DNA from 3 places in the Glutamicibacter soli genome. Region 2 is predicted to be linked to each of the others. Evidence: riboswitches for the same ligand, from Rfam matches in the RefSeq annotation. Region 2 holds a riboswitch; each other region holds the start of a gene.
What was found. A riboswitch is a leader RNA that binds a small molecule or an ion and turns the genes downstream of it on or off. The one in region 2 is predicted to bind S-adenosylmethionine.
Positions count from the first base shown of each region.

Region 1: linked by a shared signal. The riboswitch ahead of ACTX90_RS17995 (flavin reductase family protein) and the one ahead of ACTX90_RS03700 (O-acetylhomoserine aminocarboxypropyltransferase/cysteine synthase family protein) in region 2 are both predicted to bind S-adenosylmethionine.
Region 3: linked by a shared signal. The riboswitch ahead of ACTX90_RS04820 (bifunctional o-acetylhomoserine/o-acetylserine sulfhydrylase) and the one ahead of ACTX90_RS03700 (O-acetylhomoserine aminocarboxypropyltransferase/cysteine synthase family protein) in region 2 are both predicted to bind S-adenosylmethionine.

Region 1 covers NZ_CM125969.1:3,790,497-3,801,127, reverse strand. The annotation lists gene ACTX90_RS18025 (helix-turn-helix domain-containing protein) at 1-592, shown strand, start outside; gene ACTX90_RS18020 (hypothetical protein) at 1,572-2,006, opposite strand; gene ACTX90_RS18015 (protein kinase family protein) at 2,417-2,926, opposite strand; gene ACTX90_RS18010 (NAD(P)-binding domain-containing protein) at 3,955-5,745, shown strand; gene ACTX90_RS18005 (DMT family transporter) at 5,835-6,659, opposite strand; gene ACTX90_RS18000 (helix-turn-helix domain-containing protein) at 6,802-7,356, shown strand; SAM riboswitch class IV at 7,708-7,824, shown strand; gene ACTX90_RS17995 (flavin reductase family protein) at 7,922-8,422, shown strand; gene dnaB (replicative DNA helicase) at 9,024-10,379, shown strand; gene ACTX90_RS17985 (ZIP family metal transporter) at 10,441-10,631, shown strand, end outside.
Region 2 covers NZ_CM125969.1:766,782-777,412, forward strand. The annotation lists gene ACTX90_RS03685 (methionine synthase) at 1-36, opposite strand, end outside; gene ACTX90_RS03690 (putative oxygenase MesX) at 74-1,066, opposite strand; gene ACTX90_RS03695 (LysR family transcriptional regulator) at 1,189-2,130, shown strand; SAM riboswitch class I at 2,352-2,442, shown strand; gene ACTX90_RS03700 (O-acetylhomoserine aminocarboxypropyltransferase/cysteine synthase family protein) at 2,583-3,899, shown strand; gene ACTX90_RS03705 (cystathionine gamma-synthase) at 3,896-5,101, shown strand; gene ACTX90_RS03710 (hypothetical protein) at 5,265-5,597, shown strand; gene ACTX90_RS03715 (hypothetical protein) at 5,784-5,909, shown strand; gene ACTX90_RS03720 (hypothetical protein) at 5,976-7,064, opposite strand; gene ACTX90_RS03725 (GyrI-like domain-containing protein) at 7,855-8,718, shown strand; gene ACTX90_RS03730 (gamma carbonic anhydrase family protein) at 8,739-9,257, opposite strand; gene purU (formyltetrahydrofolate deformylase) at 9,297-10,139, opposite strand; gene ACTX90_RS03740 (hypothetical protein) at 10,218-10,631, opposite strand, start outside.
Region 3 covers NZ_CM125969.1:1,001,016-1,011,646, reverse strand. The annotation lists gene ACTX90_RS04840 (alpha/beta hydrolase) at 1-139, opposite strand, end outside; gene ACTX90_RS04835 (hypothetical protein) at 322-702, shown strand; gene ACTX90_RS04830 (SGNH/GDSL hydrolase family protein) at 758-1,609, shown strand; gene metX (homoserine O-acetyltransferase MetX) at 1,683-2,831, opposite strand; gene ACTX90_RS04820 (bifunctional o-acetylhomoserine/o-acetylserine sulfhydrylase) at 2,834-4,177, opposite strand; SAM riboswitch class IV at 4,267-4,385, opposite strand; gene ACTX90_RS04815 (VOC family protein) at 4,559-5,203, shown strand; gene ACTX90_RS04810 (hypothetical protein) at 5,290-6,594, opposite strand; gene ACTX90_RS04805 (GNAT family acetyltransferase) at 6,720-7,133, opposite strand; gene ACTX90_RS04800 (CPBP family intramembrane glutamic endopeptidase) at 7,154-7,936, opposite strand; gene ACTX90_RS04795 (phosphotransferase family protein) at 8,029-8,883, shown strand; gene ACTX90_RS04790 (DeoR/GlpR family DNA-binding transcription regulator) at 8,924-9,703, opposite strand; gene ACTX90_RS04785 (copper homeostasis protein CutC) at 9,716-10,423, opposite strand; gene ACTX90_RS04780 (carbohydrate ABC transporter permease) at 10,423-10,631, opposite strand, start outside.

The sequences.
Region 1 (10,631 bases), 830 kb from region 2:
CGGTTCATTCCGCACTGCGCACCCGCACACCCTCGCGTTGGTGTCCGCGACCGCCCGCGAGGCGGAGGGTGAGCTGCTGCGCGTGCACCAGTTGAAGCTGAACGAACTGCGCGACGCAGTGGACCAGCCGGCCGATAACTACGTGCTGGTTGACGAGCAGTACGCGGTAGCTGCCAGCCGTGGTTTCGACTGCCCGGTGCGGCTTTCGGCGATCGGCGGATTGCACGAGGGAAGCGTCTGGGTGCGCGGGCTGGGCGCCATGCACGCGGCACCGGTGCCGGGCGGATGGATGTTGCGCCCCATCGCCGAGCAAACCGTCTTGGAATTGTGTCCCAGCCCGATGCCGCGCGCGGTGATCTGGGTGGGATCAGAGCGTACCGAGGTGCCGCTGAACTCCCGGCATTGGCGGATCCTGCAGCTTCTGGCCCGCCGGGAGCAGGGGGTGGATGCGGCCGGGTTGCGCCAGCTCTGGCAGGAACCGGTAACCCCGGTAACCGTGCGTGCCGAGGTCTCGCGGCTGCGGGCCAAGCTCGGCGGGATCATCGCCGCGCGCCCTTACCGGCTGACCGTTCCAGTGGTTTTACCTGGTTGAGAAGAAGTTGGGATCGTACCTGCCAGCCGCGGCCGCGATCGGATGGGTGGTCGCTTCAGGCGCGGGAGAGCCGGTTCCGACCGGCTCGCAAGTCGGCCAACGAAACTGCTGGCTATCTGGGCATGGGCCGCAACCGGGGGAACAAGATGTCTACCTGTTGGCGTTCGCAGCGGTTGATAGTGACGCGTTCCGTCTTATCGGCAACGGGTAGCAAGCAGCTACGGTGTTTTGAGGCCGCATCGCGGCGCGCGTTGGGTCCTGAGGGCGAACGCCGCGGAGCGTGGATCCGTCGTCGGCTCGGGGGCTGGTCACAGGGTTTCGCAATCATGGAAGACATTTGGTTGCAGCAGAAATCGGCGTATTTTTCCTTAGACTGCTAGGGGATCGCTTGCTTATAGGATGGTGCTGGGTAAATCCTGAAATCCTTGACCTATACCCATTGCCGAGGAGTAGGGTCGAAGGGACTTGCTATCTAGTGAACAATCCTGAAACTTATGACAAATAGACCTCGTAAAGACATCCATCTTTCCCTTACTGGCGACCAATATGACGATCTGACTAGTGCCTTAGAAACACAGAGGAACAGCTTTGAGCAGTTCGCTACCGACGCGAATAACGGATTTGGGTATCTTGATACCGCGTATTGGACTCAGCGGGTTACCGAGGTGCAACAATTGCTTGATACAGTTCGCCGGCTGGCCCTGGGGGCGAATCCGGAGGTCGTGAGGCACGAGGCGCAAGAAAACGCGACCAAGCACGCGAGTCCGGATTCCGGGACCGAGATCGGCCCGCAAGGCTAGAGGCTAAGGACGGTGGCGGGGAATACTTACCGCCAGCCAGCCTGCAAAGCTGCGAGGGGGTAGCGCATGGGGCCGGCATTCCAGCACCTCGCGGTAATTGCCATGGCAGAACCGATAACAAGTCTTGATGTCCGCAGGCATAAGTGTCGCAGTTTGCAGGCTTTTAACTGCCTTGGTGACTAACCACTGAAACGGTGTGCGTAGGTGGGGCTCTCGGTGGCCGGACGGAACGCAGGGATCGGGTGCGCCACTGAGCTCGCATCCCAGTACTTGGCTCGGAAGGTGACTAGCCCATCTTCTTCGGCGCGCTCGAACAGATCTTGGATGTGGGTCGAATCTTTCTCGACCGCGGCGTTTCGCAGGGCTGGGTTGGGGGTCGAGACGTAGAGGAACTTCAACTCATCGAGCTTGGCACTGAGCATGGCTACCAAGACCGGGCGGCCGTGCATGGAGACTAGGCCCATAACATCATTGAGAGGCTCCGTGGGAATCGACATCACTATTGGCATTCCCTGGACCCATCCGTAGTTCGTCAGGTGTTGGCGCCCCTCGCGGGAACCGAGCAGTTCACTCACGCGCTCGGCGGTTTTGGTGCGTACGATACGTCCTGGCATTGGTACTACCTCCACTGTGTTCTTGAGTCTTCCGAGTGATCCCCATCAACTTGGAACAAGTCACCATGCAAACCGGCTACCTTTCATCCTGCCTGTTTGCGGTGTTATTTCTACCCTAAAAGATTAGGCCACTGAAGGATAGTTCGGCTTTATCGCTTAATAAGCATTCGTGAATGCGCCAAGGATCTTCCGTGGCCATACCGCTTTAAGAATGGAGGAGTCCCTGGTTTGATCGACGCGCGTAGCGCCTAGTCAGTAGATACTTCAGAATATGAGAGGCTTACGGATTAGGGGTGTGTTTTTACCATTCTTACGCGGCGCAACCCTTATCAGGATTCGCGCAGGTTAGGAATGATTTCGTTCTTCGTAATCTAATTGTGATAAGACGAAATTAATTTCCGCAAGTCATGTCAATTGGTATAGGGATGGAGTGGAATTTCATGGATGGCAGCACTGTGTGACCAGAATGCCACCCGGAACGGAGTGAGCCGGCTTTTGGGATGTCTGACGCAAAGGTCTTGAATTGTCGACTCAGGAGAGACCGGCTCCACGCGCGTGAAGATCGGACTCGGGACACTGATGTGCCATAACTGCAGATCATTGTTTTGGCCATCAATGCGTACCAGAAGTACAGCGCGCCCGTGCACGGAGACTAGCCCCATGATGTCTTCCACACGTTCACAGGCGTGGGCGAAAACTACTGGCATGCCTTCCATCCATCCATATGAGGTGAGATGCCTCCTGGCTTCGGGGCATCCGAAGAGTTCTTGCATGCGCTGGGCAGCAGGGGTGTGAAGTTCTGGGATATTCATTTGTTCCTCCGCCGACGGCAGCTTGCCGAGAAAGTGGTCGTTCACGAAGTCCGCTGTGAAGTTGCGGAAAGGTTCCCCGTGTTTCGCTTTTCGGCGCTCGGTGATCATCGTGGAGTTTCTCTCTGAGGGTACCGCTTAAGTTTATAAAATGAGATACCACGCCCTGGTGAATCACCTATGCCGTCTTGCCCGTAGGGCTCCGTCCTTTCCTGTAATACTGGGCGGTGGCGACGTGACGATGCCACGCAGGCCGAAGCGAGAATACACGCGGCGTAGTTGCCATCTGTGCACCCCGTCCCCGACCGTGTCCAGCGCGGCTATCACGGAATTTTTCAATGCCTCAGCTGGCAGCGCGGCAGGGGTCTTTCGGCAGACTCCATCACCGTCACCCCGTGGCCCGCGATGATTGCATGATCTGTGCCTGCGCCCTCTTCGGGCCCTGGATTTCTGGTATCAGTGCTGGCGGCGTATTTGCGATGATCAAACTCCGTCCGGGCGAGATGGTCATTCCGGCGAAGCCAGGGCTGAAATCCCGTGGGCGAGCGCCCTGATCCACGCTCTTGCGGTTTCCTGCGCGCCGTCACGTTGCTTGGGGCAGACCGTGGATCCGCCGGAGTCAGATTGGCGCCCGGCCAGGGGCGCCAGTTGGCTGTGGAAAGTAAGCCGAGACCGGCTCTGGCGGCCCCGGGGCATTCAGCATCCGCGAGTACTGCCGGTTTTTCCAAGTCCTTGAATCCTTGGCGTGGCCATCGTTTTGGCCGGAGGAGCCACGCGACTGCTGGTGTCATGATTGTGCGGCCAAACGACGAGCAGCATCGCGGTCACTGCGCGGGGCAACACTGGCCCCGCGGGCGGTGTTCGCGCTCCGCCGACGAGCAGGAAACTGCTTGATGGATCTAGGGTGCCCTGTACCCGACCCGTCGGTGCTGCGTCGTTGGCTGCATGGTTTTCTGCGCTTGAACGAGGCCAACGATTTGCCATCCATGAAGCCAATGGTCGCGAACGAGAGCCCTTCGGCGCGGTTGCAACCTTTTGCAACCCTTTCGAATTGTGATCCACCTCATATTCTGGATTCCACGCGGCACAGCTGGCGCCGCACCATCCCAATGGTTCCAGGAAGAAATGAAGTGATGACGATGGCTGAGAACTCCCCGGAAGTCCAGGCGCAAGCATGGCTGTCCAAGTTGCAGCAGGCGCTGGAGGCCGACGATTCCGCCGCCGCGGCGCAGTTGTTCGGCGAGGAATCCTATTGGCGCGATCTGACCGCGCTGACCTGGAATCTGCACACCGCCGAGGGGCGCGACGGCATCCAATCCATGCTGCTGGGCATCGACTCTGGCGCCTGGCCGCGCAACCTGCAGGTCACCGGAGCTTCGGAAGCCGACGGCATCATCGAGGCGTGGTACACCTTCGAGAACAACGCGATGCAGGGCAAGGGCCTGTTCCGGCTGCGCGACTCGCTGGGCTGGACCATGCTTTCCACCGCTCAGAGCCTGCGCGATTTCCCCGAACCCTCCGGCCCGCGCCGCACACTGGGCGCGGACCACGGCGCGGCCATGGTCTCGGAGAACTGGCTTGACCGGAGAAAGAAGGCGCAGCAGTCCCTGGGCGTCACCGAGCAGCCCTACGTGCTGGTCATCGGCGGCGGCCAAGGCGGCATCGGCCTGGGAGCACGGCTCAAGCGCATGGGCGTGCCCGCGCTGATCATCGACAAGCACCCCAAGCCCGGCGACCAGTGGCGTTCGCGCTACCACTCCCTGGCCCTGCACGACCCGGTCTGGTACGACCATATGCCGTACATCGAGTTCCCCGACCACTGGCCGGTGTTCACGCCGAAGGACAAGATGGGGGACTGGCTGGAGTGCTATACCAAGCTCATGGAACTGGACTACTGGTCCCTGACCGAGGCCGTCAGCGCGGGCAAGGACCCCGAGTCCGAAGGCTGGATCGTCCAGGTTCTCCGCGACGGTCAGCCGCTGACCCTGCGCCCTACGCACCTGGTCATGGCCACCGGCATGTCAGGCATCCCGAACCTTCCGCAGTACCCGGGCCAGGAGATCTTCGCCGGGGAGCAGAACCACTCCTCGACCCACCCGGGCGGCGAGTCCTACCGTGGCAAGAACGTCGTGGTGATCGGCGCGAACAACTCCGCTCACGACATCTGCGCGGACCTGGTCCACAACGGCGCCAAGCCGGTGATGGTCCAGCGTTCCAGCACGCACATCGTGCGCTCCGAATCGCTGATGAAAACCGTGCTCGGGCCGCTGTACTCGGAGGAGGCGCTGGCCAACGGGATCGATACCGATACCGCGGACCTGATCTTCGCCTCGATCCCGTACAAGGTGCTGCCCGAATTCCACAAACCCGCCTTCGCCCAGATCAGGGAGGACGACGCGCAGTTCTACCAGTCGCTGACCGACGCCGGGTTCGACCTGGACTTCGGCGACGACGACTCGGGGCTGTTCCTGAAGTACCTGCGCCGCGGCTCAGGCTACTACATCAACATCGGCGCCTCGGAGCTGGTGGCCGACGGGTCCATCGCGCTGGCCAAGGGCGAGGTCTCGCACCTAACCGAACATTCAGTGGTGCTGGCCGACGGCACCGAGCTGCCCGCCGACGCGGTGGTCTACGCGACCGGCTACGGCTCCATGAACGGCTGGGCCGCGCAGCTGATCTCCCAGGAAGTCGCCGACGAAGTGGGCAAATGCTGGGGCCTAGGCTCGGGCACCACCAAGGATCCCGGGCCGTGGGAGGGGGAGTTGCGCAACATGTGGAAGCCGACCAGGGTCAAGAACCTGTGGTTCCACGGCGGCAACCTGCACCAGTCCCGGCACTACTCCAAGTATCTGGGGCTGCAGCTCAAGGCACGCTACGAGGGGTTGGACACTCCTGTGTACGCGCTCGCCGAAAGCTTCCACCGGCTCTGACGCGGGGATGCGTCTGGAGGGTCCTCGGCCCGCCCGGTTCGATGGTGCGACCGGGCGGGCCGAGGGCTGCGTGCCAAAGGTCTGCGGGCTTATTCGGTCAGGGCGTCCTGATTCGGAGCCTGAGCCTGATCCCGTGTCGTGTCCCCCGGTCTCGGTCGGATCTCGCTGAGCAACGTCCCGGCCACGATGACCGCCGCGCCGAGCAAGGCCAAGGCAGGCATCCGGTCACCGGCCATGCGGCCGAAGATTCCGGCCCAGACCGGTTCCCCGGCATAGATAATGGTGGCCCGGGCGGGGGAGACGGACTTCTGCGCCCAGTTCATGGTCGCCTGGATCAGGAAACTTGCGGCTCCCAGACCAATGGCAGGGGCGGCCCAGAGCCAGGAGAACTCGGGGACGGATTCACCGGCTGCCGGCATGGCGGAGAATCCGAGGCCGCCGGCAACAAGCAGCTGGATGACGGTGACCCTGCCCAGGTTGACCTTGCCGGCGTAGAAGCCAATCAACAGGATTTCTGCGGCCATGGGCAGGGTGCTGGCCAAGGTTGCGATCTCTCCAGGGCCCAAGCCCAGGGTGACGGCACCCGGTCCAGCCAGCAGCAGTAGTCCGACAAAGGCGAGACCCGCCCCGAGCAAAACCATCGTGTGGGGGCGCTGGCGAAAGACCAGCCATTGCAACAGCGGAACCATCGGCACGTACAGCGCTGTCAGGAACGCCGAAGTGCTGCTATTGATGGTTTGAAGCCCTTGGGTCTGCAGCCCATAACCCAGGAAGATCATCACGCCGATGGCCGTTCCGGCCCATAACTCCCTGCCGGTGATCCTGCGGAGCGACTTCGAGAAAATGGCCGCGGCGACCAAGCCTGCGATGACAAATCGGACGCCGACAAAGAACATCGGTCCGCTGTGGCGCATGGCCAAGTGAATCAGCAGGAAAGTTCCGCCCCAAACGGACGTGATGGCAAGGAGGGCGGCATCTTGCCTGCTGAGTGAAAAATTTTCCCGTATGGCAGAAATGTGCACCATTCTGCACATCATATAGTGCAGAATAGTGCACATGCAAGATTCCAGTGACTCTCCGGTTCTCCGCAACGTTGGATCCAATCTCCGCGACTTCCGAAAACGCGCGGGACTGAGCCAGGCAATTCTTGCGCAGCGCTCGGGGGTCAGCCGACGCACGATCATCAACCTCGAAGCCGGCGAGGCGAATATCAGCCTGGCGGGACTCGACCAATTGGCGGAAGCGCTGGGAATTCGCTTCGTTGATCTGGTGACCGCGCCTACTGCGGCCCGTTCCGAAATCAATGAACTGGCGTGGAAGGGGAGTAGTCCGCAGAGTCGGGCGATGCTGCTGGGGTCGGCCCCCGCCAGCGAAGAGGTGCAATTGTGGACGTGGGTGCTTGCGCCCGGCGAACGATATGACGCCCAGCCCGATCCCCAAGGCTGGTCGGAAATGATCTTGGTAGTTCACGGCAAGCTGCTCATTGAGTTCGCCTCGACGGTCCTGGACCTGAACGCGGGGGAACATGCAACCTACCCCAGTTCGCAGTCCTATTCCTACGTGAATGCCGGCGCGGAACCGGTGAAGTTCGTTCGAAACGTCATTTCGTGACGGGCGGGCTGGCCGCCAGCGCGGCGGTACTTCTGGCGGAAGAATCGCTGTGGACCGCCCGGGGGTGTCCGGGGAGTCGGGTTCTGCAAGTCTGTGGGGGCTTGGGCGACGCCTGCCCTCGGCATGGCAGATGTACGAAGCCAGCGGCTTGATTGCCTTGGCCCGCTGCATTCTTTGAAATCAAACCGCACAAGTTGGCTGGAGATGCGTGCAAAATGACTGAAACTTCCGAATAAAAGGATGATCGGAACACGGAAATTACCGAAGAAGTCGAACAATTTCTTGAATATTGCGATTTGAGAAGTGAAATGTTTGACCGTGCGGCGTAACGAGCAATATGGTTTTAACCAGAATCAAGAGCGTCAGCTATAAGCCCTGGCTTGCTGGCCGGCAACCCTCTCAACGGTAGTGGGGTGCTCCAGGTGAGGATTCGGTCCCACGCAAGAACGCGTGGCACAAGTACCGCACATCGAGTGTGCAAACATCTGGCAGCGCGCAGAAGTGAACTCCACGGGCTGTTGCCGGACGTTCCCGCTCGTTGGGCACGACCCGAAGGAATCGAGCCATGTCTTTGAATCAGGATCTTGACCCGCTGACCCTGCGCAAGGTTTTCGCGCAGCATCCATCAGGCGTCGCCGCACTCTGCGCCGTCATTGACGGGGAGAAAACCGGCCTCGTCGCGTCGTCCTTTACCGTCGGAGTATCGCTGGAGCCAGCCCTGGTCATGTTCGCGGTGCAGAAAACCTCCAACACCTGGCCCAAGCTGCGTGCCGCGGAGCGTATCGGCGTCTCGGTGCTCAGCGAGCGCAACGACGGGATTTGCGGGCAGATCGCCTCAAAGCACGGCGACCGCTTTGCCGGCGTAGATACCCATGAGACTGAGCAAGCCGCCCTGTTCATCCAGGAATCCACCCTCTGGCTGGAGACCTCGATCTACAACGAAGTGGAAGCCGGCGACCATTGGGTGATCTTCCTGGAGGTCCACGGTCATGACTTCTCCAACCATTCCCCGCAGATCTTCCACGATTCGCGATTTCACTCACTGCCAGTGCCCGAACTCGTTTAACTGACATCACCAGACGCTGCGGCGCGAAGAATCATCCTTCGCGCCGCAGCGTTTTTAATTCCAAACTGCGCAGCTCCGGGCCCGGATGCCCGGTATCCATGGACTGGAGTTCGCCGACCTGCGGGTTTCCACCGCTCATCACGCGATTATGACGGAGCTGCTATCCACAGCACTATCCACAGCTTTGTGGATAGCCTGTTGATTGGGGTTGATAACTTGTGAAAAACACCTTGATTCCGGGATTTTGGCTGTTGATAACGTTTTCGGAGCCTGTGTGCAGTGGAAAAAATTAACTCTCTATCCACAGCTGTGAAAACATAAATACCCAAGTCAAGTTCTAATGTCCGGCATTTAAGTGGGGTAATCCACAGGATTATCCCCACGTAGTGAACAGGGGAATCCACAGGAGGTTGTAGGTTATCCACATATTCTGTGGATATCAGGGTTTACCTCTGTTAATAACCCACCTAGTGTTGGCACTGGGAAAGACTATCCACAAGGGCTCCGGGCCCAACTGTCGGTTGGTGCTGACACGATGGACAGTTGCCGACATGGCAAAAGTGGTTTCCCGGCGGGTACATAGGGGATGGAAGTGTCTGTAATGAGCGCAGAGCCGATCTACGAAGAGCGAGCATCGGATGCGGGGCGCAAGCCGCCGCAGGATATCGAAGCCGAGATGTCGGTTCTTGGCGGCATGATGCTCTCCAAGGACGCCATTGCCGATGTCGTCGAAGTCCTTCGCGGCACCGACTTCTACCGTCCCGCCCATGAAGCAATCTACGAGGCGGTCATCGACCTGTACGGCCGCGGCGAGCCCGCGGATGCCGTGACCGTGGCCGACCTGCTGACCAAGCGCAACGAGATCGCTCGCGTCGGCGGAGCCGCCTACCTGCACAATCTGATCCAGCAGGTGCCGACCGCCGCGAACGCCGGCTACTACGCGGAAATCGTGCGCGAACGCGCCGTGCTGCGCCGCCTGGTGGACGCCGGAACCCGTATCGTCCAGATGGGCTACTCGCCCGACGGCGAGGTGGATGCCATCGTCAACGAGGCGCAGGCCGAGGTCTACAAGGTCTCCGAGAACCGCGGCAGCGAAGACTACGTGCGGCTGTCCGAAATCATCGAGGGTACCGTCGACGAGATCGAGAACGCCGCCAACGCCGGCGACGGCATCACCGGCGTGCCCACCGGCTTCTACGAGTTCGACGAGCTGACCCAGGGCCTGAAGGGCGGCCAGATGATCATCATCGCGGCCCGCCCCGCCGTGGGCAAGTCGACGTTCGCGCTGGACTTCGCCCGTTCCGCGGCCATCAAGCACAACATGGCCACCGTGTTCTTCTCCCTGGAAATGGGCCGCAACGAGATCGCAATGCGCCTGCTCTCGGCGGAAGCATCCATCCAGCTGCAGGACCTGCGCAAGGGCTCGGTGGAGGACGCGCAGTGGACCAAGATCGCGACCACCATGGGCCGGCTGAACGAGGCCCCGCTGTTCATCGACGATTCGCCGAACATGTCCATGATGGAAATCCGCGCCAAGTGCCGACGCCTGAAGCAGCGCAACGAGTTGCGCATGATCATCCTCGACTATCTGCAGCTGATGAGTTCGGGCAAGCGTGTGGAATCGCGCCAGCAGGAAGTCTCCGAGTTCTCGCGTAACCTCAAGCTGCTGGCCAAGGAGCTCGACGTGCCGCTGATTGCGCTGTCGCAGCTGAACCGTGGTTCCGAGCAGCGTACCGATAAGCGGCCCATGGTCTCGGACCTTCGCGAATCGGGCTCGATCGAGCAGGACGCCGACATGGTCATCCTGCTGCACCGCGACGATGTGTACGACAAGGAGAACCGTCCGGGCGAAGCCGACGTGATCATCGCGAAGCACCGTGCAGGTCCCACCAAGACCATCACCGTGGCATTCCAGGGACATTACTCGCGCTTCAGCAACATGTCCTCGGAAGGGTAGCCCCGGCCGGCATTTCCAGGGCACCTACTGGGTTGGCTGACCGCCAACTATAGTGGGTGTCATGTTCGTCTCCCTCCAAGCGTTGCTCTGGGGAACCGTGGCCGGATCAGCGCTGCTGATCGGGGCCGTAGCGGCCTGGTGGCTGCGAATTCCCCGGGTCTGGGTCTGCGCCGTCATGGCGTTCGGCGCCGGCGTGCTGGTCAGCGCGCTGAGCTTCGAGTTGGTGCTGGAGGCCTTCACCATGGGCGGGCT
Region 2 (10,631 bases):
GCCGACGATGGAGGTGGGAAGCAGGGTGTTGGTCATAACTGGTCCTTTGAATTCGTGAGGTGTTCAGGGGCGCTTAGGCGGCGGGGACGGCGTAGCCGGCGGCCCACTCTTCGAGCAGTGCGCGGTTCGGGGTGATGAAGTGTTCTTCGGTGTACTTGCCCTGGCTCGCGCCCAGGCGGGTGCGTTCCTCGCGGTCATAGGAGACCAACGTGCGGGAGAAGTCCTGCACCTCCAGGCTCGGACGGTAGACCGCCGGGGCCGGGGAGTTCGCGTTGTAGATCTCCGGGCGGTAGATCTTCTGGAAGGTCTCCATGGTGGCAATCGTGCTGGCCAGCTGCAGGTTGGTGTAGTCGTTCAGCAGGTCGCCCCGGAAATAGAAGGCCAGCGGCGCGACGGAGCCGGCGGGCATGAAGTAGCGCACGCGCAGGCCCATCTTCGCGAAGTACTCGTCGGTCAGGGAGTAGTCGTCCTGCTGGTATTCCAGGCCCAGCACCGGGTGGCTGTTGCCGGTGCGGCGGTAGGTCTTGGAGGTGGAGACGCTGATGCAGATCACCGGCAGCTGCTCGAAGCGCTGGCGGTAGGCTTCCGAGTCAAGGAAGTGCTGGAAAAGCCGGCCGTGCAGCTCCCCGAAGTCCTCCGGGACCACCGGTTTGCCCGAGGCGTCGGCAGTTGCCGGCAGCAGCACGCTGAAGTCGTAGTCCCGCACATAGGAAGAGAAATTATTGCCCACGATGCCGTGGGTGCTCGTCCCGGTGTAGCGGTCCAGGATGCTGGTGTTCAACACCTCCAGCAGCGGGAAGTCCTGCGCCCCCTGTGCCGAGTCGAAGTGCACGTTGGCGGAGATGATTTCCAGCTTCAGCGTGAAGCGCTCGCCGTCCGGATTGTCCCAGTGCATCAGGGAATTCAGGCGCAGGTCGATCATCGTCAGCGCGTTGCCCAGGTTCTCCCGGCGGTTCTCGCCGCGGGCCAGATTCGCGAAATTCGTGGTGATGCGCGAACTCTCGGCTGGAGTGTAGTCCTGGTTGAAATCGGTGCTGGAAATGCTGAAGGTCAATGCGTCTGCCATGGCGGCCAATCTGTTGCTCATGGGCCTGGACAGGCCTGAATCAAGTGGATGCCTCAATCATGCAGGGCCTTTTTCGATATCGGGTAACTGGGGCTAACTATGGATTGATATAGACTCAGCCTATGGTTCAAAAGGCAAGCGGCTTGACGCTGCAACAGCTTCGCTACTTCACCACGGTCGCGACCGAGGGCTCGATCTCCGCGGCCGCTGACCTGCTCTACGTGGCCCAGCCGAGCATGTCTGCCGCGATGAAGGAGCTCGAAGCACGCCTGGGGCGCACGCTGCTGGTGCGTTCAGCCAAGGGCGTGACGCTCACCGTCGAGGGCGCTGAATTCCTGGGCTATGCCCGCCAGGTGCTCGAACAGGTGCAGCTGCTGGAGCATCGCTACCTGGGCCGCCCGCCTTCCCGCCGCCTGCTGGGCATTTCGACCCAGCACTACTCGTTCTCCGTGGATGCGTTCGTGCGCATGGTCCAGGCCAGCGGGGCCGAGGAGTACGAGTTCTCGCTGCGCGAGACCCGCACTGAGGAGATCATCGAGGACGTGCGCACGCTGCGCAGCGAAATAGGTATCCTCTACCGCAACGACTTCAACCGCAAGGTCATCGACAAGCTGCTGCGCGAATCCCGGCTGGTGTTCCACCCGCTGTTCCTTGCAGATCCGCACATCTTCATCTCGCGCACCAACCCGCTGGCATCCCGCCGGCGCGCCACCCTGGAGGACCTCGAGGACCTGCCCCGGCTGACCTTCGACCAGGGCGCGAACAACTCGTTCTACTTCGCCGAGGAAATCCTCTCCACCCTCTCCAGCAAGCGCGAGATCAGGGTCTCGGACCGCGCGACCATCTTCAACCTCATGATCGGCCTAGGCGGGTACACGATCTCCACCGGCATCATCAGCGACGAGCTGGACCCGTCCATCGTTGCCATCCCGCTGGATATCGACGAGCGGATCGAGATCGGCTGGATCGACCACGCTGCGATCCCGCTGACCGAACAGGCCCAGCGCTACCTTGAGGAAGTACGCTCGGTGGTCTCCGAGTTCGGCGTTCACTTGCTGGGCTGAAACGTCATAGTGAGTCTTCAATTCGTCCTCACGCGACACATATAAGCCCATAATTCCCGGAATTCAGGGGTTTTTGCCCCATTTAGCGCGTCACATGGGCCATACGGGGCATGGCCCAGCATGACGAAACCGCGACATATGACGGGCCGCGGCACTGCATTAAGCGCCGGCCGCGCCCCCGCTTGCGCCTGCCGGCACCGGTGGCCAACCATGGAACTACTTACCCATCTAGAGCGACTAAGAGATCTGGCTCGTCGACGTCGCAGCAACCATCGGGAAACCGAAAGGTGCTAATGCCAGGAACGATGGAGCAGCTCCGAGCCGCGTTATAAACCGCGGCGCTGTGCCTCGTACCGTGATGTCCAGGCCGGCAATCGGCCTGGCACCGGCGGTGCGCGGCACCGTGTTCGGTGCACTCTCTCGTGGACTACACAACGAGAAGGAGTACTGCCATGGCCCAGCCACGAGACCTCGCACAGCAGTCAACCGCGGCGATCCACGCCGGATACACCCCGAGCGGGGACTACCGACCGCTGACCGTGCCGCTGTATTCCTCCGCGGCCTACGAATTTCCCTCGCACGCCGATGCGGTGGAGAAGTTCGCGCTGCGCCAGTCGGGCTTCACCTATTCGCGCACCGGGAACCCCACGGTGTCGGTCTTCGAGCAGCGCGCCGCCGCATTGGAAGCCGGAGCCAACGCGGTGGCCACCGCCACCGGCCAGGCTGCCGTGGCGCTGGCGCTGCTGGCGCTAACCCAGGGACCCAAGCACATCATCGCCTCCAGCCAGCTGTACGGCGGCACCGTGGACCTGCTCACCGATTCATTCAACGACTTCGGCATCCGCATCAGCTTCGTGGACCCGGATGACCCGGCGGCATGGGAGGCCGCCATCGAGGAAGACACCCGCGCGTTTTTCCTTGAATCGGTCACCAACCCGCTGTCCACGCTGCCGGATTTGCCGGCGCTCAGCGAGATCGCCCACCGCCACAACATCCCGGTGGTCGTGGACAACACACTGGCCACCCCTGCAAACTTCCGGCCGCTGCTGCACGGCGCGGACATCGTGGTGCATTCGGCCACCAAGGCCCTGGCCGGCCACGGCCAGGTGCTCGGCGGCGTGGTCGTGGACTCCGGGACCTTCGACTTCTCGGACCCGGTCCGCTGGGCGCAGGTCGCCGCGCCGCGGGCCCGCTACGCCGGCACCTCGCTGCTCGAACGCTACGGGGCCGGAGCCTATTCCATGCTGGTGCGTTCCAAGTTCCTGCATGACTTGGGCCCGACCCTGCCGGCGGCCAGCGCCCATGGCATCCTGACAGGCATCGAGACGCTGTCCGTGCGCACCGCCGCGGCGCAGCAGAACCTGCTGCTGTTGGCAAACTTCCTGCAGGCGCACCCCGCGGTGGCGCAGGTGCACCACCCCAGCCGGCCCGGGCACCCGCACTTTGAGCGGGCCAAACGCTTCTTCCCGCGCGGCACCGGCAGCGTGCTGGCGGTGGAACTGCACGACGAGGCCCTGGTCTCCGCGTTCATCGACAGCCTGGAGGTGATTGTGCTGGCCGCCAACATCGGCGACACCCGCACCATGATCGCCCACCCTGCCACCATGACCCACTGCCGGCTCTCCGAAGCGCAGCTGGCCGACGCGGGCCTGAACCGCGCGGTGCTGCGGATCTCGGTAGGACTGGAAGACCCCGCAGACTTGATCCGCGACCTGGACCGCGCGCTGAATGCGGCCCAGGCCGCCACCCGAGAGGAGAGCTTCGCATGAGCGGCTTCAACACGCTGGCGGTGCACGCCGGCCAGGAAAAGGATCCGCACACCGGTGCGGTGATCCCTCCGATCTACCAGACCAGCACCTTCATCCAGGACGGCATCAACGTGCTGCGCGCGGGCCACGAGTACTCCCGCGGATCCAACCCGACCCGCAACGGGTTCGAAACCCAGCTCACCGCTTTGGAAGGCGGAGCCGCAGGCTTCTCCTTCGCCTCCGGGATCGCGGCGGAAGACGCGCTGCTGCGGGCGCTGCTCGCCCCGGGCGACCACATCGTGCTGGGCGCCGACGGCTACGGCGGCACCAACCGGCTGATCACCCGCCTGCACCACAAGTGGGGCATCACCGCCAGCGCCGTGGACATCACCAACCTCGATGCGGTGCGCGCAGCGCTGCGCCCGAACACCGCGCTGCTGTGGGTGGAAACCCCCTCCAACCCGCTGCTGGGCATCGCTGATCTGGCAGGCTGGGCCTCCGTGGCCGCGGAAGCCGGCGCGCTGCTAGTCGTGGACAACACCTTCGCCACCCCGTACCTGCAGCGTCCGCTGGAATTCGGCGCGCACGCGGTGGTGCACTCGACCACCAAGTACATCGGCGGGCACTCGGACGTGCTTGGCGGCGCGGTGATCGTGGGGGAGCACCTGCACCGCGGGCAGTCGCTGGCCGAGGCCGTGGGCTACCAACAGTTCGCCGGCGGCGCGGTGTCCGGGCCGCAGGACAACTACCTGGCCTCGCGCGGGCTGAAGACCCTGGGCCTGCGCATGGAACGCCACTGCACCACCGCCTCAACGCTGGCCGGATGGCTGGAGGACCGGCCGGATGTCACTCGTGTCTACTACCCGGGGCTACCCGGGCATCCAGGACACGAGCTCGCCACCCGGCAGCAGCGGGACTTCGGCGGGATCCTCTCGCTGCAGTTGGCTGACGAGGCAGCCGCCCGCGCCTTCGCCGAGTCTATGGAGCTCTTCCAGCTCTCGGTGTCGCTGGGCGGGGTGGAATCCCTGGTCTGCTATCCGCGGGAAATGACCCATGCGTCGTTGATCGGCACCCCGCTGGAAATCCCTGCGAATCTGGTGCGGCTGTCGGTGGGCATCGAGGAAGCCGACGACCTGTTGGGCGACCTGGAACGCGGGTTCGCTGCAGCGGCAAAGGCGTCCAGGGCCGGCAGTATTCAGCACCAGAGCTTTGCTACCGCTTGATCTGCCGTCAGAAGATTGTCCGGTGGTCTTCCGCACCGGAAAGCTCGCGTCGACGGCAAATCGTTGGCACGGCTCAGTTAATTCTCTCCTGTGGTGCGCGCCATGCACGGAATACTGGGTTCCAAATGCGATGATCTCCGGTAACTGTGATTGGGGAACCAAAATGACAACTGCATTCCGGGAGCCGAACAGGTCGCAAAATCCAATGAAAACACTTGGCATCGCGGGTGCGGTGGACATGGTCGGTTTGAACATCACCGTGCTGGCCTTCTTTGCCTTGTGGCTGATTGCCGACAGCGCCGCCATTGGCCGCATGGAATCGGAATCCAGTATTGATCCGGGCCAGATGCTTCCGAACTCGGAATTGATGTGGTTGGCAGCGCACGGTTCCGTGCTGATGGTTGTCGTTCTGGATTTGCTGGCTATTGTGTTGCTGGTCAAGAACACAGGTGTCCTGCAGCATGCCGCCATGGAAAATAGGTCTCATGTCTCTTGAAGAATCCAATGACGTTGAAAGCCACTCGCGTGGGTACCGCAATCCTCAACGGAGGCCGGGGTAGGTCTGGGACGCTGAGAACGGCCAGCTAGCCATGTAGGGCGACCGGTTTACGGGCACCATAGCCATCCGCCGTTAGAGGTTCGGATGAGCGCAACGGACCCTCGGTAGTCCTAGCGTGGGTGTATGAAGCACATAACTCTGGAGATCATTAATGTAATTGATCTTCCTGCCGCTCCGATTTTCGTCACCATGTCGGTCGCTGGCGGCCTCGTGAAGTCCGAGAACGCCGTCGCCGTGGCCAATCCGTAGCTCACCGACCAGTGCCATCGAACATGAGTGACCTCTCATTCTTTGCGCGGTGGCAACACCTTGGAGCTAACGCCTGAGTTTCCTGATCGCCCAAGCTACTGTAGATCCAGCAAGGAATAGAAGCGCGGATGCTGTGAATAAGCGGGGGTAGGCAGAAGAATCCGGGACATCGGTCCTACTGCCTAGATCCGGCGTCAGTTCTCCTGCCACGTCTGCTGCAGGTGCTCTGCGATTCCGTCGGTTCTGGACAACTTTATTGAACACAGGGCCTATGGTTCCAACTAGCCAGATCAAACCACCCCCGGTGATACCGGCCGCTGCGGAGGCGAGGAAGAGCTTGCGCTGGACGTTTGTCTCCTCTTGCTGGTCGATGCCGGCTAACCGAAATCCCGCGCTGGTGTCAGCACTTCGAATGGGAAGCCTCCATGTGGGAGCAGTCGGGTCTACTACCTGTGGGCTTGAGATGGTCGGTACGTACTCGGCTGGGAGATCTCTGGGTTGGATGCTGACCACAGATTCAGTAGCTACCGACTGAATGTCCAGAAGGTCAGTGACAGCGGGCAATGTCATGGTAGCGATACGAGGGAAGGCATAGCGGTGATGGGATCCCGCAAAGGCTTCAGTGGGCGCAGACGTATTGCCTTGGAGAGACACAGCCCAGCCCATACCAGCTTCTCCGATGGTCGTATCCCGGAAATCCGTTGGCCAGATACGGGTCATAACGCAGTCGTCATCAATTGAAAATTCGAGTCCGATCCCACTTACCCTCGGATTCGAATCCGTCGGCGGTATCGGAGGCGCAAATCTGAGCTCTTCGCCGTTGCTCGTCTTGCGCAGATGAACGTCCTTCATCGCTCCACAAAACCCAACCATCAGCTCCCCGGCTTGGTCTGGCGGCACAGCAGCGGCGCTATCTCCTTTCAGGACCATGTCGAATTTAGTCAGGTTCGGAGAAGGGTAGAAGCGCAAGTCAATATCCACGCGGACGGGCGCCGATGCTGATCCATGCTTCACGCCGACGAAAATCGCACCGGGCATATTCAGCTTTGGGACGGAAGTGAGGGCTGGCTCAGAAAAGTGCCATGCTCCGAAAGCTGACAGGGCAGTCACGACGAGCGCTGCCACCATTTGCGTCTTTTCATACGTCTTCACCATCCAAGCAGTCTATGAGAACGCGCTTGATGTTGGGTCCTATTGGGTTGGGTACGTCATGACGTCGGAGTGATTGGCTTCCGCTCCTATGCTGAAGGGGGTCGTGTTACCGGCGGTATGCATCGCATGCCTCCTGCGAATGGGACGGCCCAGTTTATCAATCGATAACCGTCGGGAATGGTGGTCAAATGGGCCCCTACCGGCAGGCCAGATAGCGCCAGGGTTACAGAGATTTCCAGCCCGAAAGCGCCTGTGAAAGTACCCACGCGTGTGGTTTCTCAATTCTGTGTCATCGACTATCTCTGCGGTCGTAGCCATATGGAGGGGGAAACGATGCATCGGACGGTGACGGAGAATTTCAACATCTTAGGTCCGATCCGATTATCGTAGCCTTCAGTAGCGTAGTAGATAAAGCATTGGCTGGCGTCAGTCCATGATGAATTCATGGTAAGGCGTTTGGTGTTACCGGCATCAGAAGTCTTGTATTCCCTGGAGTGCAGGCTGGAGAAACCGGCCTGTGTCGGAAGCGCCGCGACGGTGAGGCCGCCGGTGGTCAGCGCTCGAGCGGCGGCAGGCATGGCAACACGTGCCAGATTTTGCAGTTCATGATGCCTCGCGGAACCGCCCCGGCGCGGGAAAGCCGGAACCGGCACGCAACACAACGTGCAGTGATACGCCCCGTACTGACTGCTGTCGCAAGCTGGTGCCATCGGACGACCTGATCTGAACGAACCGCAAAAGTCGGGCGTGACTATGCTTCCCCTCGGGATAGTGGATGGTGAAGGGTGGGAACATGATCGGAATTCTGAATCGGCTCATGGAGCAGATCGAACAGCACCTTGATGCCGAGATTGATTTCGGCCAGTTGCTGGCGGGCTCGGGTACCACCGTGTACCACGTGCGCCGCATGTTCTCTTCGCTGGCAGGAATGCCGCTGTCCGAGTATGTGCGCCGTCGGCGCATGACGGTGGCGGCTGCAGACTTGCTGGAAGGCCAGGATCTGCTGGGCCTTGCCGTGCGCTATGGCTACGGCTCGGCAGAGGCCTTCGGCCGGGCGTTCCGTGCGGTGCACGGTGCGGGCCCGGGCGATGTCCGCCGTGATGGCGGCCCCCTTCGAAGCCAACCAATACTCAGGTTCAGCCTGACCGTCGAAGGGAGTGTCCCCATGGATGCCCGAATTGTTGAACGCCCGGAATTCAAGCTGGTGGGCCACGCTGCCCGTGTGCAATTGATCCACGAAGGGGCCAACCCGCAGATCCAGGCCCATATCGCCTCGTTGCCAGTCAGCGAGCATGCCCGGCTCAAGGAGTTGGGCAACACCGAGCCGGCAGGCCTGCTCCAGGTCAGCGCGGATGTGGATGCAGACTACCGGGAGGGCACCGAGCTCACGTACCTGCACGGTGTCGCGATGCTGGATGGGAACGTGCCAGAGGACCTGGATGCCATCATGGTTCCCGCCGGGACCTGGGCGGTGTTCCGCACGTCGGGACCCTACCCTGCGGCCTTGCAGAACGTCTGGGCTTCCACCGCTACGCAGTGGTTCCCGTCGAACCCGTGGCTGCTGCGCGAGGGGCCGTCCATGGTGGCGGTGCTTGAGCGGTCCGAGGACTTCAGCACCGCCACCTGCGAGCTGTGGCTGCCCGTGGAACGCGGATAGGGCAGCCGGCCCGCCGCGGATCAGGAATTGGCGACCAGATGCTTGGCGGCCAGGCCCAGATAGGTGTCGGCGTTCTTCTTCAGTCCGGCGACCTCTTCCTCGGTCAGTTCGCGGCGCACCTTGGCCGGGACACCGGCCACCAGCGAACGCGGCGGAACCTGAGTGCCTTCAAGCACCAGGGCTCCGGCGGCCACCAGCGACTGCTCGCCGATGACCGAGCCGTTCATGATGGTGGCGCTCATTCCCACCAGGCAGCCGTCACCCACGGTGGCCCCGTGGACCACTGCGCTGTGCCCGACGGACACCCCTGCGCCCACGGTGCAGGGGTATCCGGTGTCGGCGTGCAGCACCACGTTGTCCTGCAGGTTGCTGCCTTCGCCCACGTGGATCGGCGCCGAGTCTCCGCGCACGGAAACGCCGTAGAACGCGCTGGAACGATCGCCCATCACCACGTCGCCGCTCAGGGTGGCGGTAGGGGCGGTGAAAACATCCTGGCCGACCTGCGGCGTATGGCCGTCGATGGTAATAATGTGAGTCATGGCACCACTGTAATAGGGGCGGATAGGACCCTGCGACTATTACGAGAAGACGATGGTGCGCTGTCCGTCCAGCATGACGCGGTGCTCAGCGTGCCACTGCACGGCGCGGGTCAGCGTGCGGCCTTCGACGCTGCGGCCCAGGGCCACCAGCTGCTCCGGAGTGCGCGCGTGGCTCACCTGGGTGACTTCCTGGTCGATGATCGGACCCTCGTCCAGAGCCGAGGTGACGTAGTGGGCGGTGGCGCCGATCAGCTTCACGCCGCGGGCGTATGCCTGGTGGTAGGGCTTGGCTCCCTTGAAGGACGGCAGGAACGAGTGGTGGATGTTGATGACCCGACCCTCCATGCGCTGGCACAGCGAATCGGAGAGGATCTGCATGTAGCGGGCGAGCACCACGAGCTCGATGTCGTAGTCGTCAACCAGCTTCAGCAGCTCGGCCTCGGCCTGGGACTTGTTAGAGGGGGTGACCGGCAGGTGGACGAAGTCCACGCCGTAGAACTCGGCCATGGACTTCAGCTCCAGGTGGTTGGAGACGATGACCGGGATGTCGATGGCCAGGGTGCCGGCGCGCTGGGCGAACAGCAGGTCGTTCAGCGCATGGCCGGCCTTGGAGCACATGATCAGCGTTCGGGTGCGTGCGGTGGTGTCGTCCACGCGCAGCGACATGTGGAACTCGTCGCGGATGGGAGCCAACGCCGCACGCACCTGCACCAGGGACTGCTCGGTTGCCACCTCGATGCGCATGAAGAAGGTTCCGGACTCGGGGGACTCGTATTGCTGGGACTCGGTGATGTTGCAACCGGCACCCAGCAGACCTCCGGAAATGGCATGGACGATGCCGGGACGATCTACGCAGGACAGGGTGACGGTGTACTTGTTCATGCATTGAGGTTAACCGTCTAACGCCCTGCGTGCACATTCGACGCCTACGGTTACGTCTTCCGGCGTCCCGTGTTGCTGCTATTTGTCTGCTTCGTCAGGCGAATCGGCGAAGATCGTCACCCAGATATCGGTGCCATCAGCCACCTTGACGGTGACGGTTTGGCTGGCAGCCGGGTCACTGATGTCAAACAACCCTGCGGCTCCGCCGTTCAGCGAGCAATCACTTGAGACCTCCTTGCCGCCTACGCCGTCGAGGGAGGCAGACCATTTGCCGGTGCCCGAGCACTGGACGGCTACGCCCAGGTGGGAGTATCCCGGGGGCATCGGTTCTACGTCGAAAGAAGTGGTGCCCGCACCGGCAACCTGCTGGCGAATCTCTGATGACGGGCTGCCGTTCTTGAGCACCGAAGCCTGGGCTTCGAAGATATCGGAAGTTTTTGGTGCGCTTTCCGGGCTTGCGCTGCCGGTAGTGGGGCTTGCCCCAGTTGTCGT
Region 3 (10,631 bases), 230 kb from region 2:
GCGGCAAATAGCGCGACAGGCCCATCAGGTCTTCTTCATTCGAGCCGTAGCCGTGCAGGAACACCAGCAGCGGCGTGCCCAGTCGGGATTCATCATTGCGGGAAATCAGCGCAACCGTGGATGCTTCAGGATTAGTCATAGTGCTCTAAGCCTAGCGACCCCCGCCCCTCGCCAGCGCATCGGACGACGCCAAAAGTACCAATCGCCCCGTTGCAATTCTGTAACGTTTGGATTTACTCGGGGCGTTGGCTCAACCATCGTGGTTGACTTGTGGAAATAGATGAACGATGTTTTCTCCACCCACCGAAAGCAGCCTCCGCGATGAATTTTGATGACGCCCCGCCGGAACTGATCGAAGAGCTCAACGATCCGGAAACACTGTTCGATTCCGACCCGACCGGCACCATGGAATCCGCCTTTGCCGGCGTCAGCATTTTGTCCATACTCTTCATTGTCATTTTCACGCTGGTGGTCGTATTCATCATCGTTGTCTGGGTACGCAACTACCGGGCGGCGAAGAACGCCGGGGTTGACATCTTCACCGTGCAGACCGACATCGCGGCAAAGGCCTCGAAGTCCGCGCTGCTCGCCCCGGCCCAGTCAAAGGAGGACCGGCTGCGTGAGCTGGACGATCTGCGTTCCAAGCAGTTGATCAGCGCCGAGGAATACGCCGAGGCCCGCAGCAAGGTCCTGCTCGGATAGTTTTCTCGAATCGTTGACACAACGTTACTAACGAGTAACAATGTAGCTTGTGGCTATTTCCCCAAGTTTCGAAACTCCTGATTCCGAGAATTCCACGGTGCACCCTTGGCGGCGCTATGTAGCGGTCGGCGATTCTTTCACCGAGGGCGTGGGAGACCCCGATCCCCTGGCCCCGCAGTCCTTCCGCGGCTGGGCCGACCGTCTGGCCCAGGAGCTCAGTCGGGGCGTGCCTGACTTCGCCTACGCCAACCTCGCGATCCGCGGCCGGCTGATTGCCCAGATCATCGAGGAGCAGGTCCAGCCGACCATTGATCTGAAGCCCGACTTGATTTCCATCTGCGCCGGAGGCAACGACGTGCTGCGCCCGGGAGGGGATCCGGACAAGATCGCCGACCAGCTCGATTCCACGATTTCCCGGCTGAATTCCACGGGGGCCACCATCCTGCTGTTCACCGGGCCGGATATCCGGGATACTCCGGTGCTCGGAAGCATCCGCGGCCGCGTGGCCATCTACAACGAGAATGTCCGCACCGTCGCCGCACGCTACGACGCGATCGTGGCAGACATGTGGGCGCTGCGCGAACTGCACCAGCCGGTGATGTGGTCTGCGGACCGCCTGCACTTCTCGCCGCTGGGCCACCAGCGCATTGCGGCGATGGCACTGGATGCCTTGAACGTCCCGCACACGCTTGACACCCGCATCGACGCAGTCGAGGACACCCGCAGCTGGAAGGAAGCGCGGATCGAGGACCTGCACTGGGCCCGCGAGCACCTGGCCCCGTGGGTACTGCGCCGGCTGCGCCACCAGTCTTCAGGCGACGGCATCACGGCCAAGCGCCCCACCCCGACGCCTTTTGCCGAGAGCACGCCGAACGACTCGCTGGGAGCCGGCGACAGCGCTCCCTAGCCCCGAACATGCCGAAGGCCGCATCACCGATAACTGGTGGTGCGGCCTTCGTTCCATGCCATGTCGCTCTCGATTAGTCCTCGTCGAAAACCAGTGTGCGCAGCACCCCGTCCAGCTGGGCGGCGTCTGTCAGGAATCCGTCGTGGCCGATCGGCGAATCGATGTAGTGCACCGGCTTGGGCGTGGCCAGGGAAGCAGCGAGCTTCACCGACTGCTCCGGGTAGTACAGGCGGTCGGACTTCACTGCCGCCACCAGCACGTTGACCTGTTCCAGCCGCGCCAGCGCGTGTTCGAAGGATTCATGCCCGCGGGCCACGTCGTGGCTCATCAAGGCCTCGGTGAGGACCAGGTAGCTGTTCGCGTCGAAGCGGTTGACCAGCTTGCTGGCCTGGTGGTCCAGGTAGCTCTCCACCTGGTAGCGTCCACGGCGCCCTTCGAAGGGAGCATCGGGGACCTCGCCGTCCTGCGCCTTGCGGCCGAAGCGGTGCTCCAGCTCCGCCTCGGAACGGTAGGTCAGGTGGGCCAGCCGGCGGGCCAGTCCCAGCCCCTCGTCCGGGCGCGCCTGGTTCTGGTAGTAGTCTCCCCCGGCGAAATGCGGATCAAGCCGGATGGATTGGGTCTGCACCTGCGCGAACGCTATCTGTTCTGCGCTGGCTTGGCCGGTGGAAGCCATGACCACCAGGTTCGCGACCTGCTCAGGGAATTCAACCGCGTATTCCAGGGCCCGGGCTCCGCCCATGGACCCGCCGAGCACGGTATGCCAGCGCTCAATTCCCAGCTGTGTAGCCAACCTTTGCTCCAGCCGTACCGAATCCTTGATGGTGACGAACGGGAAACGCGAACCCCACGGCACACCTTGCTCATCCAGCGATGCGGGGCCGGTGGATCCATTGCAACCGCCGACCATGTTCACCGAGACCACGTAGAAGCGGTCGGTGTCCACTGTCAGGCCGGGGCCGACGAAGTCCTCCCACCAGCCGTCGGTTTGCGAATCGCCCCGGGAGACGTGGGCGTCTCCGGTCAGGGCGTGCATCACCAGCACTGCGTTGCTGCGCTCGGAATTCAGCTCCCCCCAGGTTTCGTAGGCCAGGGCCACCTGCGGCAGGTAGCCGCCGAACTCGAAGGAGTACTCGCCCACGGACGCACGGCGCAAAATGCCGTGGGTCCCTTCGGCGAGCTCTTCGGTGCCGATGGTGTCTTCGGTAGTCACAATGGATGCCATGCCTAGCGGGTTTCCTGCAGTTCCTTGCCCTCAAGGGCTGCGACCGCCTGGAACCCAAGCTCGAGGTCGGCCAGGATGTCGTTGATGTTCTCCAGCCCGACGCTCAGGCGCACCAGTCCCGGGCGCACCCCGGCGGCCAGGCGCTCCGCGTCGGAGAGCTGGGCATGGGTGGTGGAGGCCGGGTGGATGACCAGCGAGCGGACGTCACCCAGGTTCGCCACATGGGAGTGCAGCTGCAATGCGTCCACAAAAACCTTGCCGGCTTCGACTCCACCGGGCAGGTCGAAGGCCAGCACCGAGCCGGCGCCCTTCGGGCTGTACTTGCGTCCGCGCTCGAACCACGGCGAGGATTCCAAGCCGGCGTAGGCCACAGCTTCCACATCGGCGCGGGCTTCGAGCCAGTTCGCGACAGCGGAGGCGTTCTCCACGTGGCGTTCGATGCGCAGGGACAGGGTCTCCAGACCCTGGGCGATCAAGAACGCGTTGAACGGCGCCGGGGCCGAACCCAGGTCGCGCAGCAGCTGCACGCGGGCCTTGAGGATGTAGGCCAGGTTGGCGCCGAGGATGCCATTGACGCCCAAGTCGCGGGCGTAGACCAGGCCGTTGTAGGACTCGTCGGGGGTGTTGAAGCTCGGGAAGCGCTCGGGATCCTTGGAGAAGTCGAAGTTGCCCGAATCTACGATCACGCCGGCGATCGCGGTGCCGTGGCCGCCGAGGAACTTGGTGGCCGAATGGATCACGATGTCCGCACCCCATTCGATGGGGCGGATCAGGTACGGGGTAGCCAGGGTGCTGTCAACCAGCAGCGGCACGCCGACCTCGTGGGCGATCGCGGAAATGCCCTCGATGTCCAGCACATCCTGGCGCGGATTGGAGATGGTCTCGCCGAAGAACGCCTTGGTGTTCGGCTGGACGGCGTCGCGCCATTCCTGCAGGTTGTCCGGGTCGGAAACGAAAGTGACCTCGACGCCCAGCTTCTTCAGCGTGTGCTTGAGCAGGTTCTGGGTTCCGCCGTAGAGGCTCGGGCTGGCCACCAGGTGGTCGCCGGCCTCGGCGATGTTCAGGATCGCGAAGGTGGTTGCCGCCTGGCCGGAGGACAGCAGCAGTGCGCCCACGCCGCCTTCGAGGTCGGCGATGCGGGTTTCCACGGCCTCGGTGGTCGGGTTGCCGATGCGGGTGTAGATCGGCTCCAGCTCCTGCAGGGCGAAGCGCGCTGCGGCGCTTTCGGCGCTCGGGAAGACGAAGGACGTGGTCTGGAAGATCGGCAGGGAGCGAGCACCGGTAACCGGGTCAGGGCTCTGTCCTGCGTGGATCTGACGGGTTTCAAACGACCAATTGTTGCTCATGGCAGCCTCCAAAAGTTCTGTAACTATGGGGGTACACCACTGAACACACACCACCGGGAAGAACCTCAACGAGGTGCTGCCAGAGGGGTAACCCGCGCTTGTCCTTGACGCCGAGCGGCTCAAGGGCCAGGTCTTCACCCGGGGCACCCCACCGCGGTTGGAGGGTTGCCGCCCAGTAAGCCGGGGCTTGTTACTGGGACTCATGACCTGCCACCAGTGTGCCCGAAAATCGAATATCTTGGCAACCCGAGGCCGGATCCAGAGTCTCAATCGGTCATATTCACGTCCGAGCGACGTCTTATTGCACAGAATTCGACAAGAGTCCAGATCTTAGGATCACCTAAGTAGAGACTGGGATCACATTGTTGTCATGATTGGCACATGATGAGGCTAGATCACGTTACGTACGCATGCGGCCCGGATGGGCTGATGCCAACCGCTGAAAGAATTGCAGAGTCCCTGGGCCTGGAATTCGTCAAGGGAGGCGTGCATCCACGGTTTGGAACTCGCAATGTAATTTTCCCGCTGAAGCACAACCAGTACCTTGAGGTCGTCGAGGTACTGAACCATCCGGCCAGCCTCAAGGCACCTTTCGGACAGGCCGTGCGCGCGCGCTCCGAGCTGGGCGGCGGCTGGATGGGTTGGTGCGTGTCATTGGACGACCTGAGCGGAGCGGAAGAACGCCTGGAACGCAAGGCAGTTCCCGGGAACCGCAAGTTCCCCGACGGCCGCGAACTGACCTGGCAGCAGATCGGCATCAAGGGCCTGATCGCGGATCCGCAGGTGCCCTATCTGCTGCGCTGGGACGACGGCACCGAGGACCTGCATCCGTCGCGCGCGCTGGAGCCTACCGGTGAAATCAGCGAGATCAACATTGCAGGATCCCGCGAGCGCGTGCTTGAATGGCTGGGGCAGCCGGAGAACGTGAATCTCGGACCGGTGACCACCAAGTACCAAGCTCCCAACGGGACGCCGGGCATCCTGTCGGTAACTTTCAATACCGCCAAGGGCACGGTCGTTCTCTAGGAACATCGGGGACCACAGCACAAGATAGGCGGGGACAATGGAGTCCCCACCTACCTTTGCTTGTTAATTGGACGGTTGGTGCAGCCCTAGGATCCGGGTAGCTGCACCAGCTGGCAGTTTTCGACTCCCGCGGCCGCCCGTTTCACCCAGCTGATTTGGGACTGCTCGTCCAGCGCGTTCAGCGCGTCGAGCTGCTCAGACTGGGCTGAGTCGACGAATTCCCGGTCTGCCTTTGTAGTCCACCATTGGTACAGCAGGTTGGACTGCGCCCACATGTGCCGCTGCGCTTCGGTAGCGGCACTCGAGGTGCCAACAATGCCGTGGCTCGCCGCAAGGCTGCCCAAACATTGTTCGGTGGGGTTGACCGACATTTTCATGGCCAGATCCCACTTGACGGTTTCCGGGGAATAGCGGTCCTCGAAGCCCAGCAGCAGACCGCCGGTTGCCTCGGCATGGGCCTTGCTGCTGGTGATGATGCGCGGCTGCTGGATTCCTGTGGCCTGTTCCAACTGGCCGACACCCGCGGTGATGTTAGACCTCCAGTCGTTCCAGTGCTCCGCTTCCCCGGGCCAGAAACAGTACTCGTGCCCGTCGCCGGGTTCTTCGCAGCGTAGCTCGGAGGTGCGGCTGAGCTGCTGCTCTTCGCCCGCATCCTGCGCCGCCAGCGCCCCGCCGCCCCAGAGCACTGTCAGCGACAATGCTCCGGCCACGGCCAGCGCGCGACGCGCCATTCGGTTCATGTTCTGCGCCTTGACGCAGATGGCCAACACGCCCAACATCGACCAGCCCAGATAGCACAGGGCGACTGCCTGGATGACTATGGGATTCGGTGCCGAATCCCGGGTGCAGCACTCTGAAAGCCCTGCCATGTTGCTCAGCATGGGGCCAGGGGCCACCAGGGAAAGCAGTTGCAGTCCGGAGAACAACACGATGCTCAGCCCGATGGCCAGCTTCGGGGCGAACAGCAGTCCCAGCCCCAAACCGCCCAGGCACAGGCCCAGCATCATGAGCATGGAGAGCAGGAATAGTCCGGGGTCGGGGACGAACACTTCGCCCATCCGGTACATCACCGTCGCGTAGCCCAGCAGGTAGGCGCTGGCGCCGACAACCAGCGGGGGCGCCAGCAGCTGCAGGGCGGTTGCCGCGATGCGGTGCGGTCCGCGTACCCGGCGCAGGGCCGCGATGCCGAAGCGGCCGCCCACCCATGCGGCGTAGGTGCCCAGCACGACGCCGCAGAAGAGCATGCCGAAGGAGGAGGCGACGCTCAGGCCTTCCCTGCTGGTATGTTCGGTCTCCACCGGAACCAGCAGCGCCAAGAGCTCGGTGAAGATCAGCATCGCCATCAGCGCGAGGCAAGCCCGCGACTTGCTCCAGAGTTCGGCGAACTGCATGTCTTCCCTTCGAGTTCCTGACGGATGCTCTCTCATCAGGAAGTCTTTCATCAGATTGGCGGATATTTTGTACCGGAGTAACTTTATCCGCTTTTTCTGGACGTCCGCTTCAAATACCCTGCTGGTTAGGGAACCAGCCGTTTGCCCAGCACTGCGACGTTCAGGCGTTCGAAACCGAGTTTTTCGTAGAACTGCGTAACCGAGTCATTGCCGGCGCGGACCATCAGCTGGACCTTGACGGTTCCCCGGGCGCGCAGCCATTCTGCTGCCGCTTCGACGATGCGCCACCCGCAGCCCTGGTCCTGCAAGTCGGGGTCGACGGCGACGTAGTAAAGCCAGCCGCGATGCCCGTCATCTCCGGCCATGGCGGTGGCGGCCAGCCGCTCCCCCTGGACGAGCGCCAGGATGGTGGACTCAGGGCCCGCGAGGGCCTTGCGGGCGTCGGCGTGCGGATCGTTCCACGGTCGGGTCAGCCCGGTGTGTTCCCACAGCGCGACAGCCCGCTCGACCCAGGCCTCGGAAAGTTCGATTAATTCCATGTCAGAAGGCTATGGGAAGGCTACGCGCCGATGCCAATCGCCGGTCCGAGCAGCAGGTAGCCGACGAAGCCGATGGCATCGAGCAGGAAGTGCGCGATCACCAAGGGCATGACCCGGCCGTAGCGGTGGTAGACCCAGCCGAACACCACACCCATGACCACGTTGCCGATCATCGGCCCGATGCCTTGGTAGAGGTGGTAGCTGCCGCGGATCAGCGCCGAGGCTAGGATCGTGGTCCACAGTCCCAGCTTGAGCTTGCGGACGTAGGTGAACAGGAAGCCGAGCATGATCACTTCCTCCAGCACCGCGTGGCGTGCGGCCGAGAGCATGAGCACCGGGACGCTCCACCAGTAGTCCCCGAGGTTCGCGGTGGACAGCGCCGTGGTGATGCCCAAAGCCCTGCCCGCAGCGTAGACTCCGAGGGTTCCCAGGCCCATGGCCAGGAACAGGCCGGCGCCCAGCAGCGTATCCCGCCCGGGTTTGCGCAGGTCGAAGCCGATCATCGACACGGTGGTGCCGGTGCTGCGCTTCATGAGATAAAGCGCCAGCAGCACGGGAACCAGGGCGAAAACGATGTCCAGCAGCTGGTAGGCCAGGTCGAAGTACTCGCGGGTGCTCAGCGGGTTGTTCATCGAGGTCGTCTGCTCGGACAGCGGCGCCTTGGTGACCTTGTCGGCGAAGCTGATGATCGAGTACACCGCGCTCTGTCCCAGGCACAGGGCCATCACCAGCGCGATCTCGATCTTCAGCGTGCGCCGGTCCACGGTTTGGGTGCTGGTCTGTGCATTCACGTCTTTGATCATAGACCGCGCACGCTGTGCGGACACCCAGCGATCGGGACGCCATGCGATAGCCTGAAGAAGCTGTTTTCCCTGATCCGCGAAGCGAGTTGCCTGTGTCCCGTCCCGCCACCGAAGCCGAGATGAACCTGGGCACGATGCTGCGCCCGGACCTGCCCTGGGAAGGAGGGGTCGTCAACGAGGGCGGACAGTTCCACACCGTGCTGCTGGCCAACGAGCAAGCTGTCATCCGCATGGCCCGTACACCCCAAGCCAGTGCCCAGATGCCGCGCAGCGTCCGGCTCCACCGGCTCCTTGCCGAGCAGCTGGATTACCTGCTTCCCACTGACTGCAGCGACATCCTGACCATCGACGGGCTATCTTCGGTGGCCACCGTATTCGTACCGGGGAGCGCCCACGAACCGCATAGCGGAGACCCTGCGCCACTTCGCCGCTTGGTTCGGGAGCTGGCCGAGGTGCACCTGCAGCCGCTGGAAGATGAACTGGCCGAGCCCTTTGCATTTCGAGGTCCGTGGACGCCGGCGCGCCAGCAGAAATGCTTCGATGCGCTTCCGGAAGAGCTCCGCTCGGCGTCCGCGCTCCTGTGGGATCAGTTGGATTACCTGGCGCAAAGCCCAACCAGCTTGGTCCACGGCGATCTCGCTGGCCACAACATGCACTGGGTGGACGGGAAGCTGGTCGGAATCCTGGACTGGGATCTTGCCTGCGCCTGGGACCCTGCGTTGAATACGGCCTACCTGTCCTTGTGGCATGGGCAGGACCTGATCGAGCAGATTGCCCCGGATGCCGAGCAGGCCCGCAGAGCCAGGATCTGGCTGGGCCTGATGAGCCTTGAACGGCTCTCCGACACGCTCACGCGCAGCGACAGTCCCCGGCTGGACAAGCTCATGCGCAAGATCGGCCCGCGCATCCTGTCCGCGGCCGAGGCGGCGGGCTCCCGCCCGCGTTAGTCTGCCGGGCTTCCGGTCGGGTCCTGCCATGCGGGTGCGGCTAGCCGAGGACAGGCATGCCCCCGGCGGCCAGGGCCTTGCGTTGGGCCGCGGTGATTTTGGCGTCGGTGATGATCCCGGTGAGGTGTTCGGTATCCAGGATGACGAACGAGCGTTGGCCGATCTTGGATGAATCCACCACCACGAAGCTGCGCGCGGACTGCCGGATCAGCTGTTCGTTGACCGCCGCTTCCATCTCGTCGCCGACCATCGGGCCGGTGTCCGCATCCAGCCCATTGACCCCCACGAAGGACAGGTCGAGGGTGATCTTCGCGAGCGAGGACTGCGCCATGGGGCCGACCAGCTCGTAGGAGCGGTCGTTGAGCACCCCGCCGGTGACCATGACCCGGATGTGCGGGCGCACCGCCAGCAGCGAGGCGATGTTCACGGCGTTGGTGACCACTGTCAGGGTGACCCGCCCCGGCTCCCCCACCAGTTCCTGGCGCAAGCCCAGCTCGGTGGCGATGGCCTTGGTGGTGGTGCCTCCGGACAAGCCGACCACCATGTCCTTGCGCACCAGCGCGGCGGCGGCCTTGGCCACCTGGGCCTTCTCTTCGTCGTGCTCCTCGCGCTGGTAGCGCGAGGGCAGCTCGTAGGCCACGGAGTTGGAGACCGCTCCGCCGTGGGTGCGGGTCAGCAGCGAGGCCGCGGCCAGTGAATCCAGGTCCCGGCGGGCGGTTGCCGGGCTGGTGTCCAGCTGCTGCACGATCTCATCGACGTCGATCTGGCCGCGGCTGGCCAGCAGGTCGAGGATGTGGTTAAGCCGCTCCTCGCGTTTCATGGATCCTGCCCCTTACTTGGTCAGTGCGTTCAGCGTGCTGCGCAGCTGGCGCACCTGTTGCTCCGACACCCTGATGGTGCCGGCATAGTGTGTCTTGGCGGAGAAATGCACGGCAGCCGCACCGGCGCCGCGCGCCGGGCCGATGTCCTGCGCCCTCATGCCGCCGCCGGCCATGATCTGGATCCTGCCGGCGGCCGCCTGCGCCATCCGGGCAATGACCTCCAAGCCCTCGCCGGCGGCGTCTCGCCCTCCACTAGTCAACACTCGGTGGATGCCAAGTGCCAAAAGCTGTGTCACGGAGGCCACCGGATCCGCGCTGGCGTCGATGGCCCGGTGCATGGTGATTTCAAGCTCCGGATTCACCTCCAGGCCGGCCGCGGCCATCCGTGCCACGGCTTCCAGGTCCACCGCGCCTCCGGCGTCCAGCGCCCCGAGCACCAGCCCGTCCACGCCGGAGCGGGCCAGCCGCCTCGCCTGCCGTTCCATGACCCGCAACTCCGCGTCCTCGTAGTGGAAGTCGCCGGGCCGGCTGCGCAGCAGCGCGTGCACCCCCAGCGCCGGGCGGTGTTCCAGGATGTCGTCCAGGACTTCGGGTCCCGGGGTGATGCCGCCCAGTTCCAGGGCTTCGCAGGCCTCGATGCGGTCAGCCCCGGCGGCCGTGGCCGTCCGGGAGCACCGCCCGCTGGTGGCGACGATTTCCAGGGCCGTGCTCGGTTCCATTACTTCACCGCTCCGGCGGCCAGGCCGCCGATCAGGCGCTTCTCGATGAGCGCGAAGAGGACGATGACCGGGACGATGGCCACGATGGAGACGCCGAAGACGTACTGCCAGGCGGTGGCGTACTGGCCGACGAACTTGGTCAGCGCCACGCTCAGCGGCTGGTTCTCGGCGGTGGACAGGATCACCAGCGAGGCGGCGAATTCATTCC